One region of the Paenibacillus sp. FSL R7-0026 genome, then DNA from elsewhere that is predicted to be linked to it. Evidence: predicted binding sites of a transcription regulator. Region 1 holds the regulator's gene; the other holds the start of a gene.
What was found. Region 1 encodes CtsR, which represses protease genes until heat stress. Its sites were predicted from a motif close to ATGGTCAATAAAGGTCAAACA; they were not measured.

Region 1 (11,433 bases):
CCAAGGCGACGATGCGTAGCCGACCTGAGAGGGTGATCGGCCACACTGGGACTGAGACACGGCCCAGACTCCTACGGGAGGCAGCAGTAGGGAATCTTCCGCAATGGGCGAAAGCCTGACGGAGCAATGCCGCGTGAGTGATGAAGGTTTTCGGATCGTAAAGCTCTGTTGCCAGGGAAGAACGCTTGGGAGAGTAACTGCTCTCAAGGTGACGGTACCTGAGAAGAAAGCCCCGGCTAACTACGTGCCAGCAGCCGCGGTAATACGTAGGGGGCAAGCGTTGTCCGGAATTATTGGGCGTAAAGCGCGCGCAGGCGGTCATTTAAGTCTGGTGTTTAATCCCGGGGCTCAACCCCGGATCGCACTGGAAACTGGGTGACTTGAGTGCAGAAGAGGAGAGTGGAATTCCACGTGTAGCGGTGAAATGCGTAGATATGTGGAGGAACACCAGTGGCGAAGGCGACTCTCTGGGCTGTAACTGACGCTGAGGCGCGAAAGCGTGGGGAGCAAACAGGATTAGATACCCTGGTAGTCCACGCCGTAAACGATGAGTGCTAGGTGTTAGGGGTTTCGATACCCTTGGTGCCGAAGTTAACACATTAAGCACTCCGCCTGGGGAGTACGGTCGCAAGACTGAAACTCAAAGGAATTGACGGGGACCCGCACAAGCAGTGGAGTATGTGGTTTAATTCGAAGCAACGCGAAGAACCTTACCAGGTCTTGACATCTGAATGACCGGTGCAGAGATGTACCTTTTCTTCGGAACATTCAAGACAGGTGGTGCATGGTTGTCGTCAGCTCGTGTCGTGAGATGTTGGGTTAAGTCCCGCAACGAGCGCAACCCTTATATTTAGTTGCCAGCATTTCGGATGGGCACTCTAGATAGACTGCCGGTGACAAACCGGAGGAAGGTGGGGATGACGTCAAATCATCATGCCCCTTATGACCTGGGCTACACACGTACTACAATGGCCGGTACAACGGGCTGCGAAATCGCGAGATGGAGCCAATCCCAACAAAGCCGGTCTCAGTTCGGATTGCAGGCTGCAACTCGCCTGCATGAAGTCGGAATTGCTAGTAATCGCGGATCAGCATGCCGCGGTGAATACGTTCCCGGGTCTTGTACACACCGCCCGTCACACCACGAGAGTTTATAACACCCGAAGTCGGTGGGGTAACCGCAAGGAGCCAGCCGCCGAAGGTGGGATAGATGATTGGGGTGAAGTCGTAACAAGGTAGCCGTATCGGAAGGTGCGGCTGGATCACCTCCTTTCTATGGAGAATCGTTTCCTGCAACGGAAACATTCAAATAAGCAGGTTCTTAAAACCTGCAATAGCAACACAGTTACTTATCCATTTGTTCAGTTTTGATGGAATTTGAGGGGCCATAGCTCAGCTGGGAGAGCGCCTGCCTTGCAAGCAGGAGGTCAGCGGTTCGATCCCGCTTGGCTCCACCAAACAATTTCATCTATTTGGCTTGTTCTTTGAAAACTAGATATCGAAACGAAACAAACGCGAATTAGAACATTCCTTTAAGCTGAACTTGTGTAAACAAGTCAAGTGTATAAAGGTAGTTAAATTGCTTTTGTGATGGTATCGGGTGAGAGCGACTTTTGGCTTTGCGCAAGCAAACCAAGGGAAGCGAGCGACCGAAACCGGAACAAAATGGTTAAGCTACTAAGAGCACACGGAGGATGCCTAGGCGCTAGGAGCCGATGAAGGACGTGGCGAACAACGAAACTGCCTCGGGGAGCTGTAAGCAAGCTTTGATCCGGGGGTGTCCGAATGGGGAAACCCAGCTGGGGTAATTTCCAGTTACACCTAACTGAATACATAGGTTAGTGTGAGGCATACCAGGGGAACTGAAACATCTAAGTACCCTGAGGAAGAGAAAACAATAGTGATTCCGTCAGTAGCGGCGAGCGAACGCGGAGAAGCCCAAACCAAAGAGCTTGCTCTTTGGGGTTGTGGGACGTCTCACATGGAGTTACAAAGGAACCGGTTAAGCGAAGAGGTCTGGAAAGGCCCGCCAAAGAAGGTAAAAGCCCTGTAGTTGAAAGTCTGTTCCCTCCGAGACGGATCCCGAGTAGTGCGGGGCACGTGAAACCCCGTATGAATCCGGCAGGACCATCTGCCAAGGCTAAATACTTCCTAGCGACCGATAGTGAAGCAGTACCGTGAGGGAAAGGTGAAAAGCACCCCGGAAGGGGAGTGAAATAGAACCTGAAACCGTGTGCTTACAAAAAGTCAGAGCCCGTTTTAGGGGTGATGGCGTGCCTTTTGTAGAATGAACCGGCGAGTTACGTTCCCGTGCAAGGTTAAGGTGAAGAGCCGGAGCCGCAGCGAAAGCGAGTCTGAATAGGGCGATTGAGTACGTGGACGTAGACCCGAAACCGGGTGATCTACCCCTGTCCAGGGTGAAGGTGCGGTAACACGCACTGGAGGCCCGAACCCACGCATGTTGAAAAATGCGGGGATGAGGTGGGGGTAGCGGAGAAATTCCAATCGAACTCGGAGATAGCTGGTTCTCCCCGAAATAGCTTTAGGGCTAGCCTCGGAAAACAGAGTCGTGGAGGTAGAGCACTGATTGGGTGCGGGGCCCGCAAGGGTTACCAAGCTCAGTCAAACTCCGAATGCCATAGACTTACTTCCGGGAGTCAGACAGTGAGTGCTAAGATCCATTGTCAAAAGGGAAACAGCCCAGACCATCAGCTAAGGTCCCCAAGTGTGTGTTAAGTGGGAAAGGATGTGGAGTTGCACAGACAACCAGGATGTTGGCTTAGAAGCAGCCACCATTGAAAGAGTGCGTAATAGCTCACTGGTCGAGTGACTCTGCGCCGAAAATGTAACGGGGCTAAACACACCACCGAAGCTATGGCTTGATGCTTTGCATCAGGGGTAGGGGAGCGTTGTATAAGGGTTGAAGGTGTACCGTAAGGAGCGCTGGACATTATACAAGTGAGAATGCCGGTATGAGTAACGAAAAGATCAGTGAGAATCTGATCCGCCGAAAGCCTAAGGGTTCCTGAGGAAGGCTCGTCCGCTCAGGGTAAGTCGGGACCTAAGGCGAGGCCGAAAGGCGTAGTCGAAGGACAACAGGTCGAAATTCCTGTACCACCGTAAGCCGTTATGAGCAATGGGGGGACGCAGTAGGGTAGTGACGCGGACTGATGGATGTCCGTCTAAGCAGTAAGGCTGATGTGTAGGCAAATCCGCACATTGTAAGGCTGAGCTGTGATGGGGAGCGAAAATTGTAGTAGCGAAGGTCATGATCTCACACTGCCAAGAAAAGCCTCTAGCCAGGTGAAGGTGCCCGTACCGCAAACCGACACAGGTAGGCGAGAAGAGTATTCTAAGGCGCGCGGAAGAACTCTCGTTAAGGAACTCGGCAAAATGACCCCGTAACTTCGGGAGAAGGGGTGCCCCGGTAGTGTGAATAGCACGAGGGGGCCGCAGTGAAAAGGCCCAAGCGACTGTTTAGCAAAAACACAGGTCTGTGCGAAGCCGTAAGGCGAAGTATACGGGCTGACGCCTGCCCGGTGCTGGAAGGTTAAGGGGAGTGGTTAGGGAGCAATCCCGAAGCTGTGAACCGAAGCCCCAGTAAACGGCGGCCGTAACTATAACGGTCCTAAGGTAGCGAAATTCCTTGTCAGGTAAATTCTGACCCGCACGAATGGCGTAACGACTTGGGCGCTGTCTCAACGAGAGATCCGGTGAAATTTTAATACCTGTGAAGATGCAGGTTACCCGCGACAAGACGGAAAGACCCCATGGAGCTTTACTGCAGCTTGATATTGAATTTGGGTACGATTTGTACAGGATAGGTGGGAGCCTTTGAAACGTGAGCGCCAGCTTGCGTGGAGGCAACGTTGGGATACCACCCTGATCGTATCTAGGTTCTAACCTGGTACCGTAATCCGGTGCGGGGACAGTGTCAGGTGGGCAGTTTGACTGGGGCGGTCGCCTCCTAAAGAGTAACGGAGGCGCCCAAAGGTTCCCTCAGAATGGTTGGAAATCATTCGAAGAGTGCAAAGGCATAAGGGAGCTTGACTGCGAGACCTACAAGTCGAGCAGGGACGAAAGTCGGGCTTAGTGATCCGGTGGTACCGCATGGAAGGGCCATCGCTCAACGGATAAAAGCTACCCTGGGGATAACAGGCTTATCTCCCCCAAGAGTCCACATCGACGGGGAGGTTTGGCACCTCGATGTCGGCTCATCGCATCCTGGGGCTGAAGTAGGTCCCAAGGGTTGGGCTGTTCGCCCATTAAAGCGGTACGCGAGCTGGGTTCAGAACGTCGTGAGACAGTTCGGTCCCTATCTGTCGTGGGCGTAGGAAATTTGAGAGGAGCTGTCCTTAGTACGAGAGGACCGGGATGGACGTACCGCTGGTGTACCAGTTGTTCCGCCAGGAGCACCGCTGGGTAGCTATGTACGGACGGGATAAACGCTGAAAGCATCTAAGCGTGAAGCCCCCCTCAAGATGAGATTTCCCAGTATGTAAGACCCCTTGAAGACGACGAGGTAGATAGGCTGGGGGTGGAAGTGCAGCAATGCATGGAGCTGACCAGTACTAATCGGTCGAGGGCTTATCCAATAGCAAGTTGTAATTCGCGTGTTTCGTTTCGAATCTAGTTTTCAGAGAATGATCTCTGAAATGAAAATTGGTACATCACAGAACGTGTGTATGATTTTCAGTTCCATATCTGATTTTAAGAAGCTATGCTTCGATAAATCGCGTTTGGTGGCGATGGCGGAGGGGTTCCACACGTACCCATCCCGAACACGACCGTTAAGCCCTCTAGCGCCGATGGTACTTGGACCGCAGGGTCCTGGGAGAGTAGGACGCCGCCAAGCGAAGAACCACTGCCGATGTTATTCGGTGGTGGTTTTTATTTGTTTATTTATGGGGATGCGAAAGCATCTCTTATTTGACTTTGTAAGAATCCTCTGACACACTCTAAGGGGTACATATATCAGATATCAGGCCATGATTTGGATTGATAATAACTCTAGCGAATGGGGTGTAGGACAACATGGAAATTAAAAAATTGACGGTAGATGATTTTGAACCGGCGATGGCACTCTCCGAATATGCTTTTCAAGTAGTAATGAGTGAGGAACAAAAAGAAAAACGGAGGAGTCAATTCTCGTCACAGGATATATGGGGTGTATATGAGGACGGGCAGCTAGGAGCCAAACTTCACATTATCCCTTTTCAAACCTATATTCATGGCAGAACGTTCGAGATGGGTGGTATTGCGGGTGTTGCCACCTGGCCAGAGTATAGACGCAAAGGCTGGGTAGCGGGTCTGCTGAAGCATGCGTTGGAAGAAATGAATCGTAACAAACAGAGCATATCATTCTTGCATCCATTCTCTTTTGGTTTCTATCGGAAGTATGGATGGGAGACGTATGTTGAATTTAAACGTTATAAAGTACCTACAGCTCATTTGCCTCTGAAAAAAGCGACACCTGGAACAATTCGGCGTGGCGATCCAGGCCTCAGCATATTAAAGGAAGTATACAGTGCTTATGCTGAGCGTTATAACGGAACTCTGGTTCGGGATGATGCAAGGTGGGAGAATTCAGTTCTTGTTAATGGGGCCAGCCAGAAGGCTGTATATTATGATGAAGCTGATGCAGCACAAGGTTATCTTTTATATGAGGTTAAGGAAAATAAATTTACCATTAAAGAGATCATCTATCTGAATGAAGAGGCTAGGCAAGGGCTGTGGACCTTCATTGCTAACCATGATTCCATGATCCAGGAAGTTACGTTGCAGGCACCTGCCAGTGATACGCTTGCCTTCCAATTGGATAACCCACGGATTCAGCAGGAGATTGTAGCTTATTTTATGGCGCGTATCGTTAGTGTAGAGCAGTTTATATCCCAGTATCCATTTGCAAGCCAGGACTCACCGGTGCAGATTGTTCTACAGGTAGAGGATACCTACGCTCCGTGGAATGAAGGGGTATGGCAATTAAACGTGGCAATGAACGGAACAGCGTCCATATGGAAAACATCGGAACCAATTAATGATGATCAGACCATTAAGGTGGATATTCAATCCCTTACCGCGGTGCTGATGGGATATCGCAGACCAATGGAAATGGCACGAATCGGAAGAATTCACGGACCGAACACAGCAATCAAAGCTTTGGAACAAGCGATTCCTGAACGGGAAACCTATTTACTCGATTTCTTCTGATGACTATTCGCATGCTCCATTTAACTTGATTGGCTTATATAGAAATACGGCGTGATTGAAAGACAAATGGACTTCTCCAGCAATTTTGGGGAGGTTTTTTTGTGTCTGGGGAATATTTCGTGTAAAATCGTAAAAAATGAATAGTGACCCCACTTGGCAAAACCACAAAATATGCTATAATGGTTATAAAGTCAAAGAAAGTCAAAGTCAACTAAAGGTTTAATACTTAAGTAGCTTTCTTTCTACAATCTGATGCATGATCGCCAATATACGGGATTCATCTCATCGGAGGATCAAGGGAATATTAAAGGACCTTCGTGCTTCCTTCGCTCTCCTGTTCACACCTGTGGAAGCAAGATTCGCTGTTTCCCTGATTGGTTAAATGGGTAGAGAAGGTGTACTCTGTGGGGGCGTGTGGGTCCTTATTGACTTAACGTTTCAGACAGTGGAGGATGATTGGATGCGTAATATCTCTGATATTATCGAACGATATCTGAAGAGTATTTTGCATGAAAGTCCCGAAGGAATGGTTGAAATTCAGCGTAATGATCTGGCAGATCAATTCTCATGTGTACCTTCCCAGATCAATTATGTCATCAGCACACGTTTTACACTCGAGAAGGGATACCTGGTAGAGAGTAAACGCGGCGGTGGTGGTTATGTTCGCATACAGCGCATTGAATTACCGGCCCAATCAGCTCTGCATAATCATTTGCACCATAGTATTGGTGAAGAGATCGGGCAGACAGCTGCCGAAGGTCTGATCTATCAATTGGAAGAAGCGCGCTTCTTGAGCAAGCGGGAAGCCGGGTTGATGCGAGCTGCTGTATCTAGAGAGGTTATATTGGTCAAACTTCCTTACCGGGATCAAATTCGTGCCAGAATGTTGAAGGCGATGTTAATATCTTTGCTCGGTAAATGAAAACTATCGGGGTCAAAGGAGGTACATCAATATGCTGTGCCAAGAATGCAATAAACGTCCGGCGACACTTCATTTTACGAAGATCGTAAATGGAGAGAAGACGGAATTCCATATTTGTGAGTCATGTGCCCGTGAAAAAGGGGAAATGATCCCTGGAACAGCAGGTGGGTTTTCCATTCACAACTTGTTGTCCGGATTGCTTGATTTTGATCCAGCCGGCAAAAGTGGGTCGGCAGGAACACCACCTGCAAAAGCACTTCAATGTGAAGAGTGTGGTATGACGTACGCACAATTTAGTAAGATAGGCCGGTTTGGCTGCAGTTCATGTTATAAATATTTTGACAGTCGTTTGGATCCTTTGTTCAAGCGGGTTCATGGTAATACGTCCCATGTAGGCAAAGTGCCTGCACGAGCTGGTGGTCGCATCAAGGTGAAACGGCAAATTGCTGATCTGAAGCGTGAGCTCCAGGAGAGCATCGCACAAGAGGAATTTGAAGAGGCGGCTCAGATCCGTGACCAGATCAGAGGACTTGAAAAAGGAATAGCTCAGGAGTAAAGTTTGTCATGAGTAGGAGGGATGCGTAATGCCTAATCTGCGCTTTACAGAGAAGGCGCTCAGCGACTGGATGCGCAGTGATGCGGCTGATTCCGAAATCGTCATTAGCAGCCGTGTCCGGATTGCACGCAACCTTCAGCATGTTCCGTTTCCGATGCTGGCTTCCAATGAGCAATCGGAAGAGGTGCTGAATAAGCTGAGCGAAGTACTTCAATACGATGACGTTCACGCCTTTGGGGATTTTCATACGTTGGATCTGATCGATATTGACGAACTCGACAAACGGGTGCTGGTGGAGAAACATCTCATCAGTCCAAGTCTTGCGAATGAATCCAGGAATGGTGCGGTTATTCTCAGTGAGGATGAGTCAGTCAGTATTATGATTAACGAAGAGGATCATCTTCGTATCCAGTGCCTCTATCCGGGGTTCCAGGTGAAAGAAGCCTGGGAGAAAGGTTCCGCAATAGATGATGCTTTTGAAGCGCACGTGGATTATGCTTTTGATGATCGCAGAGGATACTTAACCAGCTGTCCTACTAATGTAGGTACAGGTGTCAGAGCATCGGTTATGATGCACTTGCCTGCCCTGGTGATGACACAGCAAATCGGCCGTATTCTAACCGCAGTTTCCCAAGTGGGATTGACGGTAAGAGGAATATACGGTGAAGGCAGCGAGGCGATGGGTAACCTGTTCCAGATCTCGAACCAGATTACATTGGGACAGACCGAACAGGAAGTCATCGAGAACCTGCATGGTGTTGTGTTACAGATGATTGGTCATGAACGTACAGCGAGAGAACGGTTAATTACTGACTCCAGACTGCGGATTACGGATCGGGTCATGCGTTCTTATGGCATATTGTCTCATGCAGCTATTGTTGATTCCAAGGAAGCTGCACAGCGCTTATCGGATGTACGCCTTGGCGTGGATCTCGGATTATTGGATGGACTGTCCATTACTGTAATGAATGAGTTGAATGTGATGACACAGCCGGGATTTTTGCAGAAAACATTCGGGGAAGATATGCGCACAGATGAGCGTGACATCTACCGAGCTCAGTTGATTCGTGATACGATCAATGCAGCGAAGCAGTCCTAGTTTAGCCTGATATTGTATTGAATTATGGTTTCATGCCGCATTGCGGCTTTTATATAATAAGGCATGTACAAATGCCAAATGACTTTATTCGCAGCACGGCTGCAAACAAAAATGATATGAAGAATACGACGGTTATTTCATTACATGACCCTCGTTTTATCCAAAACCATGGAGGTGCAGGAGATATGATGTTTGGAAGATTTACGGAACGGGCCCAAAAGGTGCTCGCACTCGCGCAGGAAGAAGCTGTCCGTCTCGGTCATAATAACATCGGTACTGAGCATATTTTGCTCGGCCTCATTCGTGAAGGCGAAGGCATCGCAGCCAAAGCACTGATCGGCCTGGGACTCGGATTGGAAAAAATTCAGGATGAAGTAGAAACGCTGATTGGCCGTGGCCAAGAGCAACCTACCAACATTGCATATACGCCACGTGCGAAAAAAGTAATTGAACTGTCTATGGATGAAGCTCGTAAATTGGGCCATACCTATGTAGGCACAGAGCATATCCTGCTCGGATTGATTCGTGAAGGTGAGGGTGTTGCAGCACGTGTGCTCAATAACTTGGGAATTAGCCTGAACAAAGCACGTCAACAAGTGCTGCAATTGCTTGGCAGCAGTGAAGCTGTATCCAGTCATAATGGAACACCTGCCAATGTCAGCACACCAACGCTGGACAGTCTGGCACGTGACCTCACGGCTTATGCGAGAGAGAACAACCTGGACCCAGTCATTGGACGTAGTAAAGAAATTGAACGTGTCATTCAGGTGCTCAGCCGTCGTACCAAGAACAACCCGGTATTGATCGGTGAGCCAGGTGTAGGTAAAACAGCGATTGCTGAAGGCCTTGCACAAAAAATCATTGCAAATGAGATTCCGGAAACATTGCGCGACAAACGTGTAATGACCCTGGATATGGGTTCTGTAGTCGCTGGAACCAAATATCGTGGTGAGTTTGAAGATCGTCTGAAAAAAATCATGGATGAGATTCGCCAAGCAGGTAACATTGTCCTGTTTATCGACGAATTGCATACCTTGATTGGCGCAGGCGGAGCTGAAGGTGCCATCGATGCTTCTAACATTTTGAAACCGGCTCTGGCTCGTGGAGAATTGCAATGTATCGGTGCGACAACACTGGATGAATATCGTAAATACATCGAGAAGGATGCAGCGCTTGAGCGTCGTTTCCAACCGATTACTGTAGATCAGCCTTCTCCAGAAGAAGCGATTCAAATCTTGCACGGCTTGCGTGACCGTTATGAGGCGCATCACCGCGTGAAAATTACGGACGAAGCAATTGTGCAGGCGGTTAAACTGTCTGACCGTTACATTACAGACCGTTTCCTGCCGGATAAAGCGATTGACCTGATTGATGAAGCGGGTTCCAAAGTAAGATTGAACTCTTACACGATCCCACCAAACCTGAAACAACTGGAAAGCCGTCTGGAAGATATTCGTAAGGAAAAAGACGCTGCAGTTCAAAGTCAGGAGTTCGAAAAAGCAGCAGCTCTGCGTGATACGGAACAAAAAATCCGTGAAGAGCTGGATGTAACGAAGAACCAGTGGAAAGAGAAACAAGGTCGCACCGATTCCGAGGTTACTCCTGAGGATATCGCACAAGTGGTAGCCAGCTGGACAGGAATCCCTGTGAACCAACTGAAAGAAGAAGAGACACAGCGTCTGATGAATCTGGAGTCTATTCTACATGAACGTGTCATCGGTCAGGATGAGGCAGTGAAGTCTGTCAGCCGTGCGGTTCGTCGTGCTCGTGCGGGACTTAAAGATCCAAAACGTCCGATGGGTTCATTCATTTTCCTCGGCCCTACAGGGGTAGGTAAAACAGAACTTGCTCGTGCTCTGGCTGAAGCGATGTTCGGCGATGAAAATGCAGTAATCCGGATTGATATGTCCGAGTATGGTGAGAAGCACTCGACTTCCCGACTTGTCGGAGCGCCTCCAGGATATGTTGGGTACGAAGAAGGTGGCCAGCTGACAGAGAAAGTTCGTCGCAAACCATATTCCGTAGTCCTGCTCGATGAAATCGAGAAAGCACATCCAGAAGTATTCAATATCTTGTTACAAGTGCTTGAGGATGGTCGTCTGACGGATTCCAAAGGTCGCGTCGTTGACTTCCGCAATACGCTGATCATTCTAACATCCAACGTGGGTGCCGAAGCGATCAAACGTAACTCTACACTGGGCTTCACTGCAGTTGTAGATGCAGGAGCAGATTATGACAACATGAAGGGGAAAGTGATGGATGAGCTGAAGAAAAGCTTCCGTCCAGAGTTCCTTAACCGGATTGATGAAATTATCGTGTTCCATTCACTCGAAGAAAAACACATCGCTGAAATTGTTACGCTTATGAGTGAAGAACTTCGTAAACGACTGCTCGAACATGAGGTCGATTTCGAACTCACTGATAATGCCAAGTCTTTCCTTGCGAAGTCAGGCTTTGATCCAGCTTACGGTGCGCGTCCGCTTCGTCGGGCAATCCAGAAGCATATCGAGGACAAATTGTCCGAAGAGTTGCTCACAGGTAACGTAACCAAAGGGGATTCATTGCTCATCGACGAAGAGAACGGTGCACTGTCTGTTACGAAAAAAGACGTGGTCGTTCCGTCCAATGAGGAAATCGAAACTAAAT
Region 2 (11,433 bases), 5.6 Mb from region 1:
TCAGAATTACATACGCAATGATCCCTAATTGTGAATTCAGAGAGGAGTTTTATATATGACATCATGGAAAAAATGGACAAGTGCGTTGCTTGCGGCAGGAATTATTGTAGGTAGCGGTTCGGTGTGGCAGGATAGTTCGGTTCAAGCAGCATCGGTATCCTCGAAAGTGACAACCCCGGCTGAGGTAACTCTGAAATCGGGTGGAAAAACACTGACTCAAAAAGGACTTCTTCAAGGTGGCTCAACTTGGGTATCTCTTACGGCAGTTAAAGATGTGGCAGGTGGAACCCTGAAATATGATGCGAAAACCAAAGAGTACGCTTTGACAGCAGCCAATAACACGATGACAATTAGTCTTATGGACGGTCAACCAAGTGTCAGAATCAACAACTATTATCCTCAAGTGGACGCAAAGCTGATCAACGGCAGATTATATATCCCATTCTCGGCAATGAGAGATTATCTGGGTGTACAGGGGAATTGGGATGCCAAAACCAAAACGTTGACACTCAGCAAGGTGAAACAAAATAACGTTAAAATTAAAGCGGCAACAGTTAATGTCACTGTGAAAAATGCTGAAGTAGATGTTCAATATCCACAGGTGAGTGGGCTTGCCAGCAAAGAAGCTGAAGCAGCGATCAACAAAGTGTTGAAAGACGAAGTGGATGCTTATGTAGCTGACTTCAAGAAACAGACATCTGAATTCGGCGGTGCAACAGCCAATCGTCCATATGCATTTGAGAGCTCTTATGTAGTGACGTATAACGAAAAAGGCGTGCTGGGACTCATTACTCAGCGGTACGAAGATTATGCTGGCGCTCATGGCATGACATACCGTACGGGCCACACCTTTGCACTGGAGACAGGCAAGGAGCTTACGTTAGATGATGTGCTGCAAAATAACAAAACTATGCGCGAGACGTTGAGTAAAAAAGTGGGTGAGCAACTGAAAGCCCGCGGTGGATACCTCGACGGTTATAAAGGGTTGAATAAAGATCAAGATTACTATGTGACACCAACGGGTGTAGTTGTGTTCTTCCAGTTGTATGAGTATACAGCGTACGCAGAGGGATTCCCTGAAATGCCATTTACGTATAAAGAGATTCTTCCTAAAGGAACAGAACCATTTAGCGATGTAACGGGAACCAAATAAAGAATCATTATTATGCACTCTTAAGTTATTTTTCTTATAAAATGAAAGAAGAAGCCCTCATCATGATCATGATGAGGGCTTCTTCTCGTATAGACAACACAATGAGGTGTTGCTGATTACGTTAGGTATTGATATATTAACGCGTAGACCGTGGTCTAACTAACACTTAGATTCCTTGGGAACCTACGTTTTCAATAACTTTATCAATGATACCGTAATCGGCAGCTTCAGCAGCACTCATGAAGTAGTCACGATCTGTATCTTTCTCAATCCGCTCCAGAGGTTGACCTGAACGCTCAGAGATGATGCGGTTCAACGTATCACGCATTTTCAAAATGCGACGAGCACGGATTTCGATGTCAGAAGCCTGACCTTGTGCACCACCAAGTGGTTGGTGAATCATAATTTCACTGTTTGGTAATGCAAAACGTTTACCTTTTGCACCGGCATTCAACAAGAATGCACCCATGGAAGCCGCCATACCTACACAGATGGTAGATACATCCGGTTTGATGAATTGCATTGTATCGTAAATCGCCATACCGGCTGTAATCGATCCGCCTGGGCTGTTGATGTATAAGTGAATGTCTTTCTCCGGATCTTCCGCAGCCAGGAACAACATCTGTGCCATAATGGCATTAGCCACTACGTCATTAACATCGCTACCAAGGAAAATAATACGATCCTTCAGCAATCTGGAGTAGATGTCGTAGGCGCGCTCACCCCGGTTGCTCTGTTCAACGACCATTGGAATAAAACTCACGTGAAAAACCTCCTTGGAATGTAAATGTTATTGGTGTTTATACTTAAACTGTTACCGTATTACCCACATAATAAACAATTCCAAACAAAAAGTCAAAGAAAGTCAAACTAACTTGCAAAAAAAAGAAACCTTTCCGGTTTCATTGGTTAAATGGGTTATGAGCTGTTAAATAAAAATGGCGCGCCCGCCAAGAATCGAACTTGGATCTCAGGCTTCGGAGGCCTACGTCATATCCATTGGACCACGGGCGCACATTATGTGACAGCAATAATGATTATAGCTCATGAAATATTTAATTGCAAGCAGTTCGTTGTGGTATTGGTTTGGATTAACCCAAAAATGATCATGATGAAGAAGAGTGGATAAAGAGTGCATTTAAGTAAATGCTATTAGAGGTTTTGGACATGCCGTATGAAATGTGATTCTGAGCGATATGTAGATTGAATTCATTTGTTTCTTCTATATATGGTATGCGTGAGCTAGTCCTTGATCATGGAAGTCTAGGATTGTGAAAATAGGCGCGTACAAACGCTGAATGCGTGTCGAAATAACACGTTGAAACACTTGCATGTCACGTCAGTTTTAGGTAGAATAGACGTGGGACTTAAAAAGTTAACCCGGGACGTTTTAGGGCCACGAAAGAGAGCTTGGAACGAGAACTTGCGGGAGTGGAAAGCATGCGAACGATTTTAGAAGTACAAAAGCAGCTTCTGCCTGATCTCATGGATATCTTGAAAAAGAGGTATACGATTCTGCAACAGATCATGTTATCGGATGTGATCGGACGGAGAACGTTAGCTAATTCCATGCAGATGACCGAGCGGGTTCTGAGGGCTGAGACCGATCTGTTAAAGGCTCAGGGACTTATTGAAATTGACAGTGCAGGAATGAAGATCAGCGAGGCAGGGTATGATTTGCTGCAGCAGTTAGAGCCCGTAGCCAAAGAGTTGTTCGGATTATCCGAGCTGGAAGAGCGCATCAAGCAAGCCTACGGTCTGCAAAAGGTAGTTGTGGTTCCTGGTGATTCGGACGTTTCTCCATTTGCCAAAAGGGAACTGGGCAGAGCCGGAGCGAAGGCTCTCGGCAATATCATGAGTGACAACGACGTTGTCGCCGTTACTGGCGGATCAACAACGGCCGAAGTCGCAGAGCAACTAAACCCGCCAACATCGCTAAAAGGTGTCTGGTTCGTACCAGCACGCGGTGGACTTGGAGAAAGCCTTGAAATTCAGGCTAATACGATCGCATCCACAATGGCAAAACGGGTAGGGGCGCAATACAAACTCCTGCATGTACCGGATTTGCTCAGTGATCATGCCTATGAATCATTAATCCAGGACCCTAGTGTTCAGGAGATTCTGCAGCTGATCAGGCAATCACGGATTGTTATTCATGGAATTGGTGATGCCGTAGAGATGGCCAAAAGACGTAAACTTGCGACGGAGATTATAGATGAACTTCAGGAGCAAGGGGCCGTATCTGAATCTTTCGGTTATTACTTTAATGATCAGGGTAAGGTGGTACATACCATGCTTACACTGGGTATGCGACTTCAGGATATTGAACGAACCGATGTTGTGATTGGAATTGCAGGTGGCAAAAGCAAAGCTGCTGCTATACATTCCGTGTTGCGATTTGGTCAGGAAGATATTCTGATTATTGATGAGGCTGCTGCCGAAGTCATCGTTGCTGAAATGGAATAAGGTTTTACTTTGCATCACAACTATTGTTGTCTTGACGGACTTCACCGTCTGTCTTGAATATATAAGTTTCATAAAAAATTAATCAAAACTTGGGAGGAACTTACTCATGATTAAAGTAGGTATTAACGGTTTTGGACGTATTGGACGCTTGGCATTCCGCCGTATTCAAAATGTAGCAGGCATCGAGGTAGTAGCAATCAACGACTTGACTGACGCTAAAATGCTCGCTCATTTGCTCAAATATGATACAACTCAAGGTCGCTTCGATGGCGATGTTGAAGTACACGATGGCTTCTTCAAAGTGAACGGCAAAGAAGTTAAAGTATTGGCTAACCGTAACCCAGAAGAACTTCCTTGGGGCGACCTGGGCGTAGATATCGTTCTGGAATGTACTGGTTTCTTCACAACTAAAGAAGCAGCTGAGAAACACTTGAAAGGTGGAGCTAAGAAAGTTGTTATCTCCGCACCAGCTACTGGCGACATGAAAACCATCGTTTACAACGTAAACCATGAAATCCTCGACGGTACTGAAACTGTAATCTCCGGCGCATCTTGCACAACAAACTGCCTGGCACCTATGGCAAAAACACTGCAAGACAAATTCGGAATCGTTCAAGGTTTGATGACTACAATTCACGCTTACACTGGCGACCAAAACACGTTGGATGCTCCACACCCTAAAGGTGACTTCCGTCGTGCTCGCGCAGCAGCTGAAAACATCATCCCTAACACAACTGGTGCTGCTAAAGCAATCGGTCTGGTAATCCCAGAACTGCAAGGCATCCTTGATGGTGCAGCTCAACGTGTACCAGTAGCTACTGGTTCCCTGACTGAGCTCGTAACTGTTCTGAACAAAAAAGTAACTGCTGAAGAAGTTAACGCAGCTATGCAAGAAGCTTCCGATCCAGAAACTTTCGGATACACAGAAGACGAAATCGTATCTTCCGATATCCAAGGAATCACTTTCGGTTCCCTGTTTGATGCAACTCAAACTAAAGTTCTGACTGTTGGCGACCAACAATTGGTTAAAACTGTAGCTTGGTATGACAATGAAATGTCCTACACTGCACAATTGGTTCGCACTTTGGAGCACTTTGCAAAAATGATTAAGTAATATCTGCAATAACATAGAGCGGAAACAGATGCTATATTGTTTCCGCTCTTTATATATCTACATTTTGCAAATTTCTCAAAAACACCAGGATTGACGAGGGATTTTAGCTCTTGATTGGTCCACCAAATACATGGGTGCGGAGGAAATACAGATGAACAAAAAAAGTGTACGCGATATCGAATTGACAGGAAAACGGGCTTTTGTCCGTGTAGATTTCAATGTGCCGCTCGAAGATGGTAAAATTACAGATGACAAACGTATTCGTGCAACGCTTCCTACAATCAACTTCTTGATTGAAAAAGGCGCTAAAGTCATTTTGGCAAGCCACATGGGTCGTCCTAACGGCGAAGTGGTTGAATCCTTGCGTTTGACTCCAGCAGCTGAGCGTTTGTCTGAATTGCTTGGTAAAACAGTAGTTAAAGCTGACGATTCCGTTGGTGACGCTGTTAAAGCTCAAATCGCTGAACTGAACAATGGCGACGTATTGTTGCTTGAAAACGTTCGTTTCCACGCAGGCGAAGAGAAAAACGATCCGGAACTGGCAAAACAATTTGCTGAACTGGCTGACGTTTTCGTTAACGATGCGTTTGGCGCGGCTCACAGAGCACATGCTTCGACTGAAGGAATCGCTCACTTGCTTCCAGCAGTGTCCGGTTTGTTGATGGAGAAAGAACTTGAAGTGTTGGGTAAAGCAATCTCCAACCCTGAGCGTCCTTTCACAGCTATCATTGGTGGATCCAAAGTTAAGGACAAAATCGATGTAATCGACAACCTGCTGAACATTGCAGACAACGTAATCATCGGTGGCGGTCTGACTTACACGTTCTTCAAAGCACAAGGACATGAAATTGGACAATCCTTGCTGGATGATTCCAAACTTGATGTTGCTCTCGGTTTTATCGAAAAAGCGAAAAAACTGGGCAAAAACTTCTACCTGCCGGTAGATATCGTAGTGTCTGACGATTTCAGTGCGAAAGCAAACACACAAATCGTTGACATCGATGGTATCCCAGCAGATTGGGAAGGTATCGACATCGGTCCTAAAACACGTGAGATCTATGCTGATGTAATCAAAAACTCCAAATTGGTTGTGTGGAACGGACCAATGGGCGTATTTGAAATCGAGCCATTCTCCCACGGTACTCGTGCAGTAGCGGAAGCTTGCGCTGAGACAGAAGCTTACACTGTAATTGGTGGCGGTGACTCCGCAGCAGCAGCTGAGAAGTTCAAATTGGCTGACAAAATGAACCACATCTCTACAGGTGGCGGTGCATCGCTCGAGTTCATGGAAGGTAAAGTACTTCCAGGCGTAGTGGCATTGAACGACAAGTAAGTTTTAGTAGTCTATAGCATGAAGGAGTTGAAACCCATGAGAACACCGATTATCGCAGGTAACTGGAAAATGTTCAAAACGGTTTCCGAATCCAATGACTTCATTCAGGAAGTTAAAGGAAAAGCGGAAGTTGAAGGCGTGGAAACTGTAATCTGCGCACCGTTTACAAATCTGCCATCCCTGGTAGAAGCCGTTAAAGGCACAAACATCAAAATTGGTGCACAAAATCTTCACTTTGAAGACAACGGTGCATTCACAGGTGAAATCAGCGGCGTGATGCTGAAAGACCTGGGTGTGGATTATGTCATTATTGGTCACTCGGAGCGCCGTCAATATTTTGCGGAAACCGATGAGACTGTTAATAAAAAGTTGCATGCAGCATTCCGTCACGGATTGACTCCAATCTTTTGCCTCGGTGAGACGCTTGAAGAGCGTGAAGCGAACCAAACAAAAGACGTATGCAAAGTGCAAACAGTAGCTGCTTTTGCAGGTCTGTCTGCAGAGCAAGCGGCACAAGTTGTTATCGCTTATGAGCCAATCTGGGCGATTGGTACAGGCAAATCCTCCACTTCCCAAGATGCGAATGAAGTTATTGCTTACATCCGTACGCTGGTGAAGGATCTGTACAACGAGACGGTAGCTAATGCAGTTCGTATTCAATACGGCGGCAGTGTTAAACCGGAGAACGTAACAGAATACCTCGGACAAAGCGACATCGACGGCGCACTTGTTGGCGGTGCCAGCTTGCAGCCGGCTTCGTTCATCGCGCTTGTTGAGGGGGCGAAGTAAGATGACAGCTCCAAAACCTGTAGCACTGATCATCATGGATGGCTTTGGTCTGCGTAACACGGTGGAAGGCAACGCGGTAGCGCAAGCCAAGAAACCGAACTACGACCGTTTCATGAGCCAATTCCCACATACAACGCTGACTGCTTGCGGTGAAGCTGTAGGTTTGCCAGAAGGGCAAATGGGAAATTCGGAGGTAGGTCACCTGAACATTGGTGCCGGCCGGATCGTATACCAGGATTTGACCCGTATCTCCAAATCCATTCGTGACGGCGAGTTCTACGACAATGAAACACTTGTCAAAGCGGTTCGCGAAGCGAAACAAAGCGGCAAAAAGCTTCATCTCTACGGTTTGTTGTCCGATGGCGGCGTACATAGTCACATCGACCACCTGTTTGCTATGCTGGATCTGGCCAAAAAAGAAGGAATGAATGATGTATATATTCATGCTTTCATGGATGGCCGTGATGTTATGCCAGACAGTGGTAAAGACTTCATGCAGAAACTGATCGCTAAGATTGAAGAAGTCGGAGTAGGTAAAATCGCAACGGTTCAAGGTCGCTATTACGCGATGGACCGTGATAAACGTTGGGAACGGGTTGAGAAATCATACCGCGCCATCGTTTATGGAGATGGACCGAAATACACTGACCCACTCAAAGCGGTTGAAGAATCGTATGAGAAATCCGTATTTGATGAATTCGTTGAACCAACGGTTATCGTCAAAGCGGATGGTGAGCCGGTAGGTTTGGTTGAGAGCGGCGATTCCGTTATCTTCCTCAACTTCCGTCCTGACCGTGCGATCCAGTTGTCGCAAGTATTCACAAACCAGGATTTCCGCGGTTTCGATCGTGGTCCGAAGTTCCCTGTGGGCTTGCACTTTGTTTGCTTGACTTTGTTCAGTGAGACGGTTGAGGGTTATGTGGCTTATTCGCCTAAAAACCTCGACAACACACTGGGTGAAGTTCTGGTACAGAACAATAAAAAACAACTGCGTATTGCAGAAACTGAGAAATACCCGCACGTTACCTTCTTCTTCAGTGGCGGTCGTGATGTGGAGCTTCCGGGTGAAACTCGCGTACTGATCAACTCACCAAAAGTTGCAACGTATGATCTGCAACCAGAGATGAGCGCGTATGAAGTAGCTGACGCATGTGTTCGCGAGATCGAAGCAGACAAACATGACGCCATCATTCTGAACTTTGCTAACCCTGACATGGTTGGACACTCCGGCATGCTGGAGCCTACCATCAAAGCGGTTGAAGTAACAGATGAGTGCATGGGCCGTGTTGTAGATGCAGTACTTGCTAAAGGCGGCGTTGTACTGATCACGGCGGATCATGGTAACGCGGATATGGTGTTCGATGAGCAAGGACGTCCGTTCACAGCTCATACAACGAACCCGGTTCCATTTATCGTTACGGATGCCAATGTAACCCTGCGTGAAGGCGGAATCCTGGCAGATATCGCGCCAACGATCCTTGACCTGATGCAATTGCCTAAACCGGCTGAGATGACAGGTACATCCGTTATCTCTACCCGTAAATAAGTTACGCAACAACATATATGAAATTGGGAAGTTTGGAGTTTACCCCCGAACGAAGGAAGCAGAAATTGTCCGAAGAAGCAACGCTAAAAGCTTTCTGAAAGAAAGCTGGCTTCGTAAGCAAAGGCTTCGCCTTTATCACATGATTCCAACTTATGAAAATAAGTTCAAAGGAATCAGGGGATAACAGTGATCAGAGGACAATTCGCTGACGTAGTGGAAAAGGGGAAACACAAGTGGTCCTAATTTATAATAAATTTAAATTTAAAGGAGATTATCACAAATGACTATTATTTCTGACGTGTACGCTCGCGAAGTCCTCGACTCCCGCGGTAACCCTACAGTAGAAGTTGAAGTATACCTGGAGTCCGGCGCAATCGGACGCGCAATCGTTCCATCTGGTGCATCCACTGGTGCCCACGAAGCCGTTGAGCTTCGCGATGGCGACAAATCCCGTTACCTCGGTAAAGGCGTTCTGCAAGCTGTTAAAAACGTAAACGAAACAATCGCTCCAGAAGTTATCGGTATGGATGCATTGGATCAACTGGGTATCGACAAATTGATGATCACTTTGGATGGTACGCCAAACAAAGGTAAACTGGGTGCTAACGCAATCCTGGCTGTATCCATGGCAGTAGCTCGCGCAGCTGCTGACGCTCTGGACCTGCCATTGTACGTTTACCTGGGCGGATTCAACGCTAAAGCATTGCCAGTACCAATGATGAACATCATCAACGGTGGTGAGCATGCTGACAACAACATCGACGTTCAAGAGTTCATGGTTCTTCCAGTTGGAGCACCAAGCTTCAAAGAAGCTCTTCGCGTAGGTGCAGAGATCTTCCACAACTTGAAATCCGTATTGAGCTCTAAAGGCTTGAACACAGCTGTAGGTGACGAAGGTGGTTTCGCACCGAACCTTGGTTCGAACGAAGAAGCAATCACTACAATCATCGAAGCTATTGAAAAAGCTGGTTACAAACCAGGCGTTGACGTATTCTTGGGTATGGACGTAGCTTCCACTGAGTTCTACAAAGATGGTAAGTACACACTTGCTGGTGAAGGTAAATCTTACACTTCCGCTGAGTATGTTGACCTTCTGGCTTCATGGGTTGAGAAATACCCAATCATCACAATCGAAGACGGTATGTCCGAAGATGACTGGGATGGTTGGAAATTGCTCACTGAAAAATTGGGCGACAAAGTACAACTCGTTGGTGATGACCTGTTCGTAACAAACACTGAGCGTCTGGGCAGAGGTATCGACGAAGGTATCGGTAACTCCATCCTGATCAAAGTTAACCAAATCGGTACATTGACTGAAACATTTGATGCAATCGAAATGGCTAAACGCGCAGGATACACAGCTGTAATCTCCCACCGTTCCGGTGAGTCCGAAGACAGCACAATCGCTGATATCGCTGTTGCAACTAACGCTGGTCAAATCAAAACGGGTGCTCCTTCCCGTACAGACCGTATCGCGAAGTACAACCAATTGCTCCGCATTGAGGATCAACTGGGTGAACTGGCTCAATACAATGGTCTTAAAGGATTCTACAACCTTAAAAAATAAGCTGGATATCCAGCTTTTACGGGCAAGCCGGGTAACCGGCTTGTCTTTTTTATTGCAACGAAGTAATGGTATAACGTAAGGATCACGCAGATGGTGAAATTTAGGGCATTGTATAAACTGTACTACTTGTAGTACAACCATAGCTATGTTACAATTAAAGTAACTGTTTTTATGGTGAGATGTATGCCCACATGGGTAGGAGGTGGAAAGAATGGATATTGCTTTGAAATTGCTGCTCGTTGTTTTTTCGATCGGTCTAATCACTGTAGTATTGCTGCAGCACGGGAAAAGCGCTGGTTTGGCGGGTGCCATCTCCGGTGGTGCGGAACATCTTTTCGGTAAAACGAAAGCGCGCGGATTGGATCTCTTCCTGCAACGTGCAACGGTGGTACTGGGTGCAGGATTTATGATTTTGTCTATTGTTGTTACGGTGGTTTCCAAGTAAGATTCGGAACTGTTGTTCAATGAATAGCTTAAGCTAATGACTTAATTGATGAACCTTCGTTTCGTGAAGAAACGGGGGTTTTTTAATAAATTCTTACGCGTCCAAACTTTTCCAACAATCTAATCTATAGACTCCATGATTTTCGGTCTTCTTCTCACTTCTGTTTGGTTTTCCTTCCTTAAACATGCAACACACCCCTATCATGTATGGTATGTCCCTCGCTTATTCGTTACGCGAACTCACTCCCTATAATGAATGTCATGTGTACAGAAAATTTTCGGATTTAGTCCTTTTTCAGATGCGCACAGCACGTGTATCGCATAAAATGTCTGTAGAGATACGTGAAAGCGTGATTTTTGAGGAGCGCCTGGCCACTGTGGTTTTTTTGCGAGGTACGGATGGGCCGGATTGAATTCGTGTATACTAGGGTATGAGATAGTATGGTTGTACCACTACACTCTTCACAGCAGTGATATTGTATTGCATGAAAATGGTAAGAATTCCGATACATAAAGAGATGAGACTTGCTTACACTTTTATGTTTCCCGAGGTGAATATATTAATGATAACAGAACAACAATTGCTCGACTTCATGCGGGAAACCGCTTATAAACCTATGACTTATCAGGAGTTGGAACAGCACTTCGCTATTGAAGATGCAGCTGATTTCAAAGCCTTTTTGATTATGCTTAATACGCTGGAGGAATCCGGTAAAGTTTTGCTGACCCGTAACAATCGCTATGGCATGCCAGAGCGCATGGATTTGGTACGTGGACGTTTACAGGCTCACGCCAAAGGTTTTGCTTTCCTTATTCCTGAGGATCGGGAGCACCCGGATGTGTACATTCACGCCAATGATATGAAGAGTGCAATGAATGGTGACACGGTATTGGTTAAAGTCACATCTCAAGGACCTTCAGGTGGTCGCCTGGAGGGTGAGATCGTCCGTATTGTTACTCGTGCTGTGACCCAAGTCGTTGGTGTGTTCCAGAGCCATGAGGTGTACGGATTTGTCATTCC

Region 2: a site for CtsR is predicted at 2,005-2,025, ahead of clpP (ATP-dependent Clp endopeptidase proteolytic subunit ClpP). Genes of this name have one in related genera too.

The regions. Positions count from the first base shown of each region.
Region 1 covers NZ_JBBORG010000001.1:5,813,265-5,824,697, reverse strand. The annotation lists rRNA gene MKY44_RS25685 (16S ribosomal RNA) at 1-1,273, shown strand, start outside; tRNA gene MKY44_RS25680 (tRNA-Ala) at 1,382-1,457, shown strand; rRNA gene MKY44_RS25675 (23S ribosomal RNA) at 1,668-4,595, shown strand; rRNA gene rrf (5S ribosomal RNA) at 4,739-4,855, shown strand; gene MKY44_RS25665 (GNAT family N-acetyltransferase) at 5,035-6,210, shown strand; gene MKY44_RS25660 (CtsR family transcriptional regulator) at 6,671-7,132, shown strand; gene MKY44_RS25655 (UvrB/UvrC motif-containing protein) at 7,164-7,688, shown strand; gene MKY44_RS25650 (protein arginine kinase) at 7,717-8,787, shown strand; gene MKY44_RS25645 (ATP-dependent Clp protease ATP-binding subunit) at 8,973-11,433, shown strand, end outside.
Region 2 covers NZ_JBBORG010000001.1:182,894-194,326, forward strand. The annotation lists gene MKY44_RS00890 (stalk domain-containing protein) at 56-1,153, shown strand; gene clpP (ATP-dependent Clp endopeptidase proteolytic subunit ClpP) at 1,320-1,916, opposite strand; tRNA gene MKY44_RS00900 (tRNA-Arg) at 2,093-2,167, opposite strand; gene MKY44_RS00905 (sugar-binding transcriptional regulator) at 2,594-3,619, shown strand; gene gap (type I glyceraldehyde-3-phosphate dehydrogenase) at 3,726-4,733, shown strand; gene MKY44_RS00915 (phosphoglycerate kinase) at 4,885-6,066, shown strand; gene tpiA (triose-phosphate isomerase) at 6,103-6,855, shown strand; gene gpmI (2,3-bisphosphoglycerate-independent phosphoglycerate mutase) at 6,857-8,401, shown strand; gene eno (phosphopyruvate hydratase) at 8,682-9,968, shown strand; gene secG (preprotein translocase subunit SecG) at 10,180-10,413, shown strand; gene rnr (ribonuclease R) at 10,976-11,433, shown strand, end outside.